Regions from separate parts of the Empedobacter sp. ULE_I140 genome, predicted to be linked through region 3. Evidence: riboswitches for the same ligand, from Rfam matches in the RefSeq annotation. Region 3 holds a riboswitch; each other region holds the start of a gene.

Region 1 (3,198 bases), 140 kb from region 3:
TAGTTTCCTTAAAATTAGATAAAAATTTAGCACCAGTCGCTGAGATTCTACAATCAAATTTATTGCAAGAAATTCCTTTGGAACTCTTCGGAATTGAAGAAAGAGATTTAATTGAGATCATTTCTAACGCCCCAATGAAGGTAAATGCGTTTATTTCTACGTTGATTGAAATAGGTAATAATTACAATCTTACACGCGAAAGTTTTTTCTTGGCTTCGTTGAGGTCTTTTCAGGAAGCAAATGATAATTACTTTCCTGAAATTGAAAAATCGGCAAAGAGTTTTTTACAAGAATATTTGATTGAATCTGAGGATTTTGTAAAAAATGAAACGATGGAGGAAATTCTGAAAGAGGAATATAATTATACCATTGTTTATGAAGATTTCACTTCTTTAGGAGGGAAGGATTTAGCGAAATTGCGTTCTATTTTTATCAAAGAGAAAAAACTTTTGTATATCAATATCAATTCTGACAATGATCAAAAACGATTTATTTTAGCGAAAGAATTAGGCTATAATTATCTTGATTTGAAGGAACGTTTGTATACATTTTCGTGGGCAAGTTTTGATAATTTTGATCAATTGTTAAACAATTTTTATGCGTCTTATTTTGCTGGAGCTTTGTTGCTACCAGAAGAAAAACTGTTGAAGGATATGCAGAATTTGTTTGCTTTAGAACATCATGATTTGTCTAATTTTCAAGAAATTCTAGGAAAATATACCGAATCACCTGAAACGGTTTATCAACGAATGACAAATTTGTTACCCAAACATTTTAATATTCGTGATTTGTTTTTCTTGCGTTTGTCAGCAAAAGTTGGTTCAAATTCATATAAATTAACGAAAGAACTTCATCTTAATCAACAACAATCGCCACAAGCAAATGAAACGGATGAGCATTATTGTCGTCGTTGGGTTTCGTTAAATGTTTTGAAAGAATTGGAAAAACATCAAGATGATCATCATGAGATTTCTGCACAAATTTCGTTGTATCCGTTCAATAATAATCAAAAATATTATGTAATTTCTTCTGCAACGAAAGATCCATTTAATCCAAATTATTTACGAAGCGTAACGATTGGTGTGTTGTACAAATCAGCTCAACGTAAAGTTAAATTTATGAATGATCCTTCAATTCCTGTAAAAGAAGTTGCGGTTACGTGTGAAAATTGTGGTATGAAAGACTGTGCTGAACGTGTTGCTGAACCAATTCGTTTTGAAAAAGATATCCGAAATAAACGATTAAATGTTACGATTAATGATTTTATAAAAGAGCAGAGTAAGTAATATTATCTACCATAAAATAAAAAGGAGAACTTGTTTCAAGTTTTCCTTTTTATATGTTTAATCTAAATATTCTAATCTATTTTCAATTAATATTACATAATGTTGAAGCGAAAATGTGTTTCCTCTTTCTATGGTTGTGCAATCAAAATTACGGTATTGTAATTCGTTGAATAATGTTTTGACATAACATCTTCTTGCAGAATTCCAAGAACTGTTTCCTACGTTTTGATTAAAGCGTTCGATTAATTCGTTGTCAGTTAATTCACGAAATAATACGACAAATTCATTTTTTAGATTTTCCATTGTTTTAATTTTTTAATGATAAAAACAACAGGATAGAGTGGAGAATAACCTTTTATTTTGGCGTTTGCCCTCATTCTATACCACCGTAGCGCGGTTTTGGCTCGGTTGGTGTTCTGATTTTTCAGAAACTCCTGATGATTGATAGAGTAAATATAGGCATAAATTTTAAAAACAAAAAAAGGAACTCAAAAAAGTTCCTTTTCAATATTTTTATTCGCTTAATTCTAACCAACGAAATTCTTTTTCTTCTAATTCGTCTACAATTTTTTGTAGTTCATCTCCAATAGTTGTGATTTTGTCGTAGCCTAAATTTGGATCAGAAAGTAAATTCGTTAATTCTTCTTTCTTGGCTTCAAGAATTGGTAAAGATTTATTAATTTCTTCTAATTCTCTTTGCTCTTTAAACGATAATTTTCTTGGTTTGGCTTCTTTTATTTTTTCTTTTGATTCTACTTTTTCTTGAATTGAAATTTCTTTTTCAGCTTTTTTATCTTCTGACTCAGGTTTATTTTTATTTTCTATATGATATTCGGTATACGTTCCCATATAACGAGAAACTTTCCCTTCGCCTTCGAAAATCATTAATTCATCAACCACTTTATCCATAAAATATCTATCGTGGGAAACAACTAATAAACAGCCTTGATATTCTTCTAAGAAACTTTCAAGAACCGTCAAAGTTGGTAAATCTAAATCGTTTGTTGGCTCATCGAGAATCAAAAAGTTAGGATTTTTATACAAAATTGCTAATAATTGCAGACGTTTTTTCTCTCCACCACTCAACTTTGAGATAAAAGTATGTTGTTGTTCTGGCGTAAACAAAAACATTTCTAAGAATTGCTCTGCACGCATTTCTTTTCCATTTGCAAGCGGGAAAAAATCGGCAATATCTTTCACAAACTCAATGACACGTTCATCTTCTTTAAAATCAATTCCATCTTGTTTGAAATGTCCAATATTTAAGGTTTCTCCACGTTCAATTGTTCCAGAATCCATAGTTTCGATTCCTTCTAACATTTTTAGGAAAGTCGTTTTTCCAACACCATTTTTTCCAACTAAACCAATTTTTCCACCACGAGCGAAAATATATGAGAAATCATCTAAAATTTTCTTTTGACCAAATGCTTTCGAAACATGTTCCATTTCGATGATTTTTTGACCCAAACGCGTCATTACCATTTCTAATTTTACTTGTTGATCGACAATTTTATGTTTAGCAACTTTTTCAGTATCATAAAACGCTTCAATACGAGATTTAGACTTTGTTGTACGCGCTTGTGGTTGACGACGCATCCACTCAATCTCTTTACGATAAAGGTTTTTCGCTTTGTCAATTGTTGCATTTTGATTTTCGATACGCAATGCTTTGTTCGTAATATAAGTTTCGTAATTTCCCGAATGTACATACAATGTTTTGTCCTCCATTTCGAGAATTTTGGTACAAATTGCATCTAAGAAATAACGATCGTGCGTAACCAAAATCAATGTTTTGTTTTCTTTGTTCAAGAAATATTCAAGCCATTCCACCATTTCTATATCCAGATGGTTGGTAGGCTCATCTAAAATTAAAAGAACATATCCAGTTTCGAAACTTAAATCAATCAAAAAC
Region 2 (3,198 bases), 1.1 Mb from region 3:
AAAAATACGCGCTGTCGCTACATTATATTTTTCTAAAGCAGGATCTGTGATATCAGAAGTTAAGACAATTCGGTCATCAACTTTTATAAAATATCCATCCAATGTGATAAATAATTTTGAAGTCGGACGAAATGTTAAACCTAAACTTGCATTGATTGATTTTTCTTCTTTTAATTTATCCAAACCAATTTCTTTCGACAATTCAGACTCATTTCGAATAATTCCTTTTGTTACCAAAACTTGATCACCATTATCATTCAAGAATAAATCGGTATACGAATTACTGAAATATTTTTGTTGTAAAGAAGGTGCTCTAAATCCTGTCGAAATCGCTCCACGAACCGAATATCCTTTTGCGTATTCATATCGCATCGCTAATTTTCCGTTGATTGTACTTCCAAAATCTGAGTAATTTTCAAATCGTCCAGCTAAATCAGCCGTAAAATCTCCAAATTTCAATTCTCCATCTACATAAGCCGCAACTGAGTGACGATCACCTTTTACAACATTCAATGGAGAAAACCCTACAAAAGATTCAGATCCAGAACCTGAATAAGACGCTTCATCTCCAGCTTCAATTTTATATTGTTCAAAACGATATTCTCCTCCAAACGCTAAACTAACATTTTGATTGATTCGTTTCGAAAAATCTAAATTGACTGTATTTTGTAAAAATTGATGTTTCCCAGCGTAAAAATCGGTTGGAGAATTTAAGCCTAATGATTGATTAATTGAATTTTCTAAATCATACTTGAATGAATTTAATCCAAAAGTATTGCTCAAGTCAACTTTCCATCCATCATATGAATAACGTAATCCTGTAGAATTTGAATAATCATTTACATTAGATTTTAACGTTGCTTGAAAACCATTTGGATAAATTTTTAACGCATCTTCAGACAATTCACTTGGCAATCTTCTAAAACCAAATCCATTACCTTGGCGCAACGAAACTCCTCCAAATGAATAAAAATCTAATCGATCATTAATCGCCGTTTCAGCATTTACAAAAAATTGTTGATTCTTGATTGCCACATCTCCAATTTGAAATCTAAAATCTTTTCTCGAAAGCCCTAAAGCAGCAATTTTAGCGTCATCCACAGCTCTTGCTACATCTGGATCATCTGCAAAATCGTACGCGAAATTATCTCCAAAAATATCTAAATTATGATCTTTCGAGCGATTTGTTTTTTTACGTTCACTTACAACAGCCGAAAAAACAATCGAACCCGATTGTCCTAGTTTCGTTCCATAACTTCCGTTAAAATTGTACGTTTCTCCATCATTTCGAGAAGTCTGACCATACGTCAAAGACGCGTCACCACCTGGTTTAGATTTCAAAACAATATTTACAACTCCCGCAATTGCATCAGAACCATATTGCGCAGCCGCACCATCACGTAAAACTTCAATTTTATCAATTGCTGAAATCGGAATTGCGCCTAAATCTGTTCCTACAGAACCATTTCCAACTGTATTTTGGTAATTCACCAACGAAGTTGTGTGACGTCGTTTTCCATTAATCAAAACCAAAACCTGATCTGGTCCCATTCCACGCAATGTCACAGGATCGATATGCTCCGTTCCATCGGCAGATGATTGACGAACAGAATTAAAAGAAGGAATAACCACATTCAAAATATCATTCACACTCAATTGAGGAGAAGACGTTTTCAATTTCTCAACATCGATAATATCGACAGGAACTGACGAATTAACCACCGTTCTTTCTGATGTACGACCACCGATTAAAATAACTTCGTTAAGATTTGTTTCCTCCTTTTCAACTTCTTGAGCAAAAAGTGTAGATGCGCAAATAAATGCGAATGAAGCAAGTAAAAATTTGTTTCTTTTCATTTTTAATTATCATAAAACTTTCAAGAAACCAACAGATAAAAGTGAAATACTTTTACTCATCTTTCCCTCTAATAGGTTGGATTTAGCACCTTAGATTATAAGTCATCTGGTTGCTAAGGTTTCACAGGGCCAATCCCTCCACCTTTCTTGATAAGTTATGCAAAGGTAATGTTAAAAAATGAAAACGCAAACAATACTCTATCAATTTCATAGAGTTATTGAATTAACAACGAAATATCCAATTCTTGGCTTTCGTCTAAATTCATCATCGCATTGATTCGTTTGAATGATTTAAAATTAACTAAATCTGAAACTTTTATATTTTTCTGAATGATTTCGCCTGATTGTAACAAAGCTTCTCGCATTGTCCCTTTCAACAGAAAAGTTCGTGGCGTGATCCATTGAGAACCGTCAAAAAAAACAATATTCGAATAAATACAATCTGTAATATAATTTGATTTTACCAAGACCAAATCATCTGTTTTTGACTCTTTTAAATATTCATCAAAAAACCAACGATCTAAATATTTGTAGGAATAATCAATTTTATTTTCGATCTCAAAAAGTTGAATACTTTCAATGGGTTTGATTTGATACGATTGAAATTCTACCGATTGAATTTCACGATCATAAACAATTCTAACTTTATATTTTTCGTCCGTTAAATCTGTCGGAAACTTAATAATTTCGTCCAATAAAATCGGATTGATTTCAGTAAAATTATCATTTCTTGTTCGATCAAATCTCGCTTGATGAAATTCTAAATTTCGAAGTTGTTTGTTTACACAACAAATCGATTCAATAAATTGGAACATACACTTTTTGTATTAATTCTTCGTACTCTGCTTTTGCCTTACTTTTTGCTGTTATTCCTCCTCCACTCTTGAAAAATAATTCACCTTGATTATTTTCGATGAAACGAATCATCACAGCACTATCAAGATTTTCGCCATCAAAAACACCAAAAACTCCTGTATAAAAATTTCGATGATACTTCTCGGCTTCTAAAATAATTTCAACGGTTTTCTTTTTGGGCGCACCGCAAATAGAACCAGCAGGTAAAAGTTGATCGAAAATCGTTCCTAAATTTTGATAATAATCATCATTCAAATCGCCTTTTATCTCAGAACTCACTTGCAAAAGTGTTGCATCATTTGTCTTCACCTCATCCATGTAGCGATAATTTATCACCTCAACATTTTCGGAAACAAGACTCAAATCATTTCTGATTAAATCGACAATTGTTGCATGTTCGGCAGCTTCTTTTTCATCATTCAAAATAAGTTGCTTCGCATTTAGAATCGAGGCATCAATGGTTCCTTTCATTGGATTTGAAAAGAT
Region 3 (3,198 bases):
ATTTCAGGAGTTTCATCGTATCCACCGAAAGCGTTTGGTAAACCAGCATTTGGGTATGCGCTGACATAAAATGGTGCTTTTTCGGCTAAAACTTCTAAATATTGAATCAAATCTTTTGCACCTAAAGCACAATTTAACCCAACTGAAATTAAATCAATATGTTCTAATGAAATCAAGAAAGCTTCTGTTGTTTGTCCAGAAAGTGTACGTCCAGATTTATCTGTTATTGTACCAGAAGCCATTAAAGGAACGTTGATTCCTGTTTTTTCTATTGCATCTTGAATTCCATAAAATGCTGCTTTTGCATTTAAAGTATCAAAAATAGTTTCAACAAGTAAAATATCGGCACCAGCTTCTAACATTGTTTTTGCTTGACGATAATAAACATTTGCCAATATATCAAAATCTACATCGCGATAACTTGGGTCATTTACTTGTGGCGAAATAGAGGCTGTCTTGTTTGTAGGGCCTAAAGAACCAACAACAAAACGAGGTTTATCTGGCGTAGAAAACTCTTCACACGCTTCTTTCGCTAAACGAACGGCTTCGTAATTTAATTCATCAACCAAATCAACCATGTCATAATCAACCATCGAAATAATATTGGCATTGAACGTATTTGTTTCGATTAAATCTGCACCAGCAGCCAAATATTCTCGGTGAATATCTTTTATGATTTGAGGTTGGGTTAAAACCAATAAATCGTTATTTCCTTTTAAAGAAGTATGAAAATCCTTGAATCGTTCTCCACGATAATCTTCTTCTTGTAAATTGTGCTTTTGGATCATCGTTCCCATTGCACCATCTAAAATAACAATACGCTCTTTTAGTATATCGTCTAATTTCATTCTAAATATTTTAAAAGCCTTATGGGAAGAAGTGTGAGGTAAGTCCTTATCTTTCTCTATTTGAGTAGGATTTAGCACCCAACTATACTTTGGGTTGCTAAGATTTCAACGGGCCTATTCCCTCCATCTTTCTTTATAAAGCTATGTGCAAAATTATTTAAAGTATTGAGAATAAAAAAATCAAGATTGAAAAAAACGAGTTCGAAACTTGGTTCATAGAAATAATTTTTGTTTGAAATAGTTCAAAATCTCTAATAGGTCATTTTTGAAATTTATTTTAGAAAATATTTCTTTAAAATTACTATTTTAAAGAAATAATATTTTAATTAGTTATTGAAAATTGTAGTTTTTAGAATATTTTTAATAAAAATAGGGTTTTATTAAAAATTATTAAGATTTGTTTTTTCTTTTAATTGTATTTTTTAGAAAATTATTTTTGTCTATAAATATTTATAGAATAAAATTCATTATTTGTGTATTTTTATCTATAATTACGGAAAATATTAAATTAAAGAAATGAAATTAATTTGGATATATAGAATTCTTTCGCCTAAATTTGTCCTCAGAAATAGTTCATTAAAATTTACATTTTATCAAGAAAAGTGGAGGGAAATGGCCCAAAGAAACTTTAGCAACCTGATTAATGAATCAAGGTGCTAAATCCATCCTTATAGGAAAGATGAATAAAAACTACTGTAAACCAATCTTCAATAATATTCTTTATTCAAAATGGTTCAATTGTTTTTATGCGATTGAACCATTTTTTTTCTTCACTTTTCTTTGGTAAATAATTAAAAACAAAACAAATAAATGAAAAAAATAAATATCGGATTGTTCGGATTTGGAGTTGTAGGAGAAGGAATTTACAAGGTATTGGAAGAAAAACCACAATTGAATGCTGCAATTAAAAAAATTGTAATTAAAGATAATTCTAAATCTAGAAATGCTCCGTCTGAATTATTTTCGACTAATGCGGATGATATTTTAAATGACGATGAAATAAATGTTGTTGTTGAGTTAATTTCGGATGCTGATGCGGCACATGATATCATTATAAAAGCGTTCAATAAAGGTAAACATGTGGTAAGTGCAAATAAAAAATTGATTGCAGATCATCACAAAGAATTATTGGATTTGCAAGCACAAAACAATGTTTCTTTTCTTTATGAAGCCTCTGTTTGCGGGTCAGTTCCGATTATTAGAAATCTAGAAGAATATTTTGATAACGATTTATTGAATTATGTATCTGGAATTGTAAATGGGACAACAAATTACATTTTGACGAAAATGGCGAATGAAAATGAGTCGTATCAAGATGCCTTAAAAGCAGCGCAAGAAAGTGGTTTTGCAGAAGCTGATCCAACGGCTGATGTAGAAGGTTTTGATGCGTCGAGTAAATTAGCAATTATTACGTTGCATGCTTTCGGTAAAAAGATTGATGTTGATCAAGTTATTCGAAAAGGAATTACTTCATTGAAAGTTGAAGATTTTAAATACGCAAAAGAAAAAAATTATACAATAAAGTTGATTGCTAATTCTAAAATTAATCATCAAACGGGTGAAATTACATCAACAGTTTTGCCAACTTTTGTTGAATTAAATAAAACAATTGCGCTTGTGAATAACGAATATAATGGAGTTTTGATTGGAAGTTCGCTTTCAGATGAGCAATTTTTATATGGAAAAGGAGCAGGGCGTTTCCCAACTTCTTCGGCTGTTTTGAGTGATATTTCTGCGTTGAAATATGATTATCAATATTCGATTCGAAAATATGAAAACAAAGAAGAAGGAGTTTTTAATCAAACAGGAAAGAAGCGAATTTATATCGGTTTTGAGAATCAAGCAGATGATGTTTCAAATATTTTTGATGAAATAGAAGAACGTTATCAGAGTAAAAATTACAATCATATTGTTGGTGTGATTGATATAGAAAAGCTCAAACAAAAAGAGACTATTGAAAATCCAAAACTTTCGATAATTGCGTTTGAGTAAATTTTTGTGATTAAAAAGCCTCAATATTAATTGAGGCTTTTTTGTAAATCTAAAAATTAAGGTTTTTGTAAATACTTTTCCAATAAAAGTTTTAGGGGTTTATTTTTAATTAATCCAGTATAAGTCATTTCAATTTTATAATCTTTTGAGATTAAAACCCAATATGGATAACTAATTTGTTCATTTTTATCAATGAATTCTTCTAAAAATAGGTGAGTTTTTTTATTCGATTTAGGTTCATATTTTTTGTTTAAAAAGATAATAGATTCATTTGTTTCTGCTTCAAATTCAATAAAATAAATGTCATTATTTAGAATTTGAAGTAATTCTTTATCCTTTTTTAATTGTTTCTTTTGAA
Region 4 (3,198 bases), 620 kb from region 3:
AAAGAATTATTAGACAAAGAAATTATAAATTTAGACAAGAAGACTATTTCTTAATATATTATATAAAATTCACTAAAAAAAAGCTCCTTATCAGGAGCTTTAGTTTTTATGCGACATTATTGATAAACTCTTTTTCGAGGATACCGTCTACTATTTTTTCAACCTTATCGATGTTTGCTTTTAGTAATTCGTTGTCTTCTATTTGTTCTATTTCGTGGAACTGTACATGTTTGTTAAACTCTTGCAGTTTGGCGTAATAACGTTTCAATTCTGCTTTGTTGAACAAGTTTCCATTCTTCACATAAATCACATGTATTTTTGATTTGATGTATTGCGAAACTTGCAATATATCGCCTCTATTGCGTGATATATCTATCGAATAAAAAATAGATTTCAGGTATTCGCTTTTAGCTGTTGGCTCTTTTACCAACCAATCTGTAGTCTTAGGACTTGCTGCTATCGGAATAATATTCAGCACCTTATTTGGATACAAACATGCCATTTCCCACGCTAATCCTCCACCTAAATCTGCACCAATAATGGCAAAAATCTCGTCTACTTCCAATTCAAATAACGTCAACCAAAACAATACCGCTACATCGCGTGCTGTAATGTGATCGCGTGGAATATAGTCGTACTTTATGGTTTCGGAAACGCCATTTCCAGGAATATCTATACAGATTACCGTATACTCATTAAGATCAATTGCTTTGTTTTTCCCCATGACTCCATCCCAATGATAGGTACAATCTGAATCTCCATGTAAGGAATGGTTAATCAAAATGACTGGAGCTGTTCCTAATGGAAGTCCAAAAAGTTGAAATGTTACCGAAACATTGTTTAAGATTGTGTTGTCCTCTAAGGGCCAAACTGGGATCGTTACTTGTTGTAAACTTTGCATTGTTTTTAATTTTATATTGGTAATTGTTGTTTTTGTTCAAAAAAAATCCCCATCGAAACTCGACAGGGAACATAAAATATATTAAAAAATAAAATCTCTTTTTAGTATACATGACTTTCCCACGTCTGGATATTCCAAACCTGTTTGCGAATCGACATATATAAGCACGTAAACTTCATTTTTTAATTACTTTGTTAGTCAAATGTATAAAATAATTTTCGGCAAACAATTAAATTTCTCTTAATTATTTGTAAAATTTTCTAAATCTCTATTTTTAATAACGAATTCGAAATATCTTCTTGAGGAGATTATGGTGATGTTTTCTTAATGAGAAGCTGAAATGAATTCAGCTTGACAATCCATGTATTTATTAGTTTATATTGTTTTTTAAACTTATTCGTTTAGATTCTTCATTTCCGTTAACGATTCATTCAGAATGACAATAGGTAAAAAATACCTACTTGAGGAGATTATAGAGGAGTTTTTTTGATGAGAAGTTGAAATAAATTCAACTTGACAATCTTTATTTTATTAGTTATAGCCTATTATATAATTTGAATAAAAATTCGTCAATTCGAGTGATTTTTAGAAATGTAATGAATAAAAATTGTATCGAGAATAGAATTTTATCTTCTAAAACTTTATTCTCGATACAAAATTCTAAAAGAATTTCACTCGAATTGACGGGTTTTATTGATAAAATTATCAGAATACATAACGGGTTCGTTATATTCTTTTTTATACAGAAGTATAAAAGTCTTGTCACCCTAAACTCGTTTCAGGGTCCTATCTAATTCAGAACATAAAAATTACAACCACATAGAGACATAGATTTAACAATATTGATGAATAGAGATAAATTGAAAAAAGAATAAGTGAACTAATATTACGATGTATCTATGTGGTAGAATATTAAAAAACAAATCAAGTAATTATTTAAAACTTTATTCTCGAAACAAAATCCTATTTAGAATATTATTCTAAATAATTGTTTTAAAATAAAATTATCAGAATACATTACTACATATTCAATTTTTTATGTAGTTTTACATCGTATTTCGAATCGTAGAAAACGATACCAACCGAGAGGAGTCTCCACGGTGGTAAAACAATACGGGAGTTCATCCAAAAACAACGAAAAATCCCCTATTATCGAAATACAATAATTGTTTTATTTTAACTATTTATTGTATGTCACAAAACATTTCTGAGCTTAATTTAGCTCCTATATCAGATGAAAAATTGGTCGATTTTATCAACCAACAATTACCTATTATAGTTCCTGCGCTAAAAGATCATATTGTCGAAGAATTCAAGAGAAGAGGTTTGGATTATCGTCATCTATACAATGTAAAAACAGATGAATTGAATATTAAACTTCCGCTTAGTTTGATTGATGGTTGCTTGTTCGAGCGTAATATTCCCAAACCGCCTTTGGTAGGGAATTTCTACGCTGTTGTACATAGATTGAGAAATTTTTTGCAACATAGCAAAGAATTGAACGGAAAACGCCTTAAAACGTTTCATTATATCTTCGATCAACTTTATTTACCTTATGAATTGATTGATATTATTTCGGAAGATGATGTCAAAAATCTAACTGAAGATGATGTATTTATTACCTTCAAAAACTCGAAACAACATTTCCCGAACGATAAGATTATCAATAAAATTCCGAAAAATAATTTATTGATTACCGTCGACAAAGGGAATTATTACCGCGGTTTGGATAAAGTAATTTTGTCGCATCATAATACAATTATCAGAGAAGAAAACTTGAATAACGTAACTGCATAACTGAAATTGCTTTCGACAAATCTCTATATTTGTTGAAAGCAATTTTATATGACGCCAGAAAAAAGAGAATTAGTAGAAGCAAGTTTTAATCGTTCGGAAACCTTAAAATTTTATAACGCATCACTTATCGAATGCGAAACGGACTATGTTTCGATTAAGATTCCAAAACAAGAAATGATGACACGTAAGCACGGAATGTTTAATGGTGCTATGATTGCTTCTTTGGTTGATGTTTCATCTGGTTATGCTGCTGTTTCTCACTATGACGACGATTGCTACGTGGTAACAGTTGAGTTAAAGGTGAATTATTTGCGACCTGCTTTGGGTGATTATTTACTATCAAAAGCCTATGTGATAAAAGGCGGAAAAAAGATAAGCACCATACGCACAGAGATTTTTGTGGTTGATGAAACTACTAACAAAGAAACCCACGCTGCTACTTCTTTGGTGACTATGATGAGAATAAAATGATGCAAGATTTTCTTACCATTGATTATTTA

What was found. A riboswitch is a leader RNA that binds a small molecule or an ion and turns the genes downstream of it on or off. The one in region 3 is predicted to bind S-adenosylmethionine.
Region 1: it holds a riboswitch for S-adenosylmethionine, as region 3 does, so the genes downstream of both, ACTS9J_RS07600 (hypothetical protein) here and ACTS9J_RS08255 (homoserine dehydrogenase) in region 3, are expected to answer to the same signal.
Region 2: it holds a riboswitch for S-adenosylmethionine, as region 3 does, so the genes downstream of both, ACTS9J_RS02950 (TonB-dependent receptor plug domain-containing protein) here and ACTS9J_RS08255 (homoserine dehydrogenase) in region 3, are expected to answer to the same signal.
Region 4: it holds a riboswitch for S-adenosylmethionine, as region 3 does, so the genes downstream of both, ACTS9J_RS11265 (hypothetical protein) here and ACTS9J_RS08255 (homoserine dehydrogenase) in region 3, are expected to answer to the same signal.

The regions. Positions count from the first base shown of each region.
Region 1 covers NZ_JBQMTX010000001.1:1,604,075-1,607,272, forward strand. The annotation lists gene ACTS9J_RS07595 (helix-turn-helix domain-containing protein) at 1-1,286, shown strand, start outside; gene ACTS9J_RS07600 (hypothetical protein) at 1,344-1,589, opposite strand; SAM-I-IV-variant riboswitch at 1,633-1,732, opposite strand; gene ACTS9J_RS07605 (ABC-F family ATP-binding cassette domain-containing protein) at 1,800-3,198, opposite strand, start outside.
Region 2 covers NZ_JBQMTX010000001.1:621,355-624,552, reverse strand. The annotation lists gene ACTS9J_RS02950 (TonB-dependent receptor plug domain-containing protein) at 1-1,857, opposite strand, end outside; SAM riboswitch class I at 1,911-2,014, opposite strand; gene ACTS9J_RS02945 (aminotransferase class IV) at 2,073-2,672, opposite strand; gene ACTS9J_RS02940 (aminodeoxychorismate synthase component I) at 2,656-3,198, opposite strand, start outside.
Region 3 covers NZ_JBQMTX010000001.1:1,744,725-1,747,922, forward strand. The annotation lists gene ACTS9J_RS08250 (homocysteine S-methyltransferase family protein) at 1-848, opposite strand, end outside; SAM riboswitch class I at 892-990, opposite strand; SAM riboswitch class I at 1,436-1,534, shown strand; gene ACTS9J_RS08255 (homoserine dehydrogenase) at 1,659-2,840, shown strand; gene ACTS9J_RS08260 (thioredoxin fold domain-containing protein) at 2,897-3,198, opposite strand, start outside.
Region 4 covers NZ_JBQMTX010000001.1:2,363,416-2,366,613, forward strand. The annotation lists gene ACTS9J_RS11255 (hypothetical protein) at 1-54, shown strand, start outside; gene ACTS9J_RS11260 (alpha/beta fold hydrolase) at 107-901, opposite strand; SAM-I-IV-variant riboswitch at 1,950-2,044, shown strand; gene ACTS9J_RS11265 (hypothetical protein) at 2,093-2,698, shown strand; gene ACTS9J_RS11270 (PaaI family thioesterase) at 2,747-3,169, shown strand; gene ACTS9J_RS11275 (DUF4269 domain-containing protein) at 3,169-3,198, shown strand, end outside.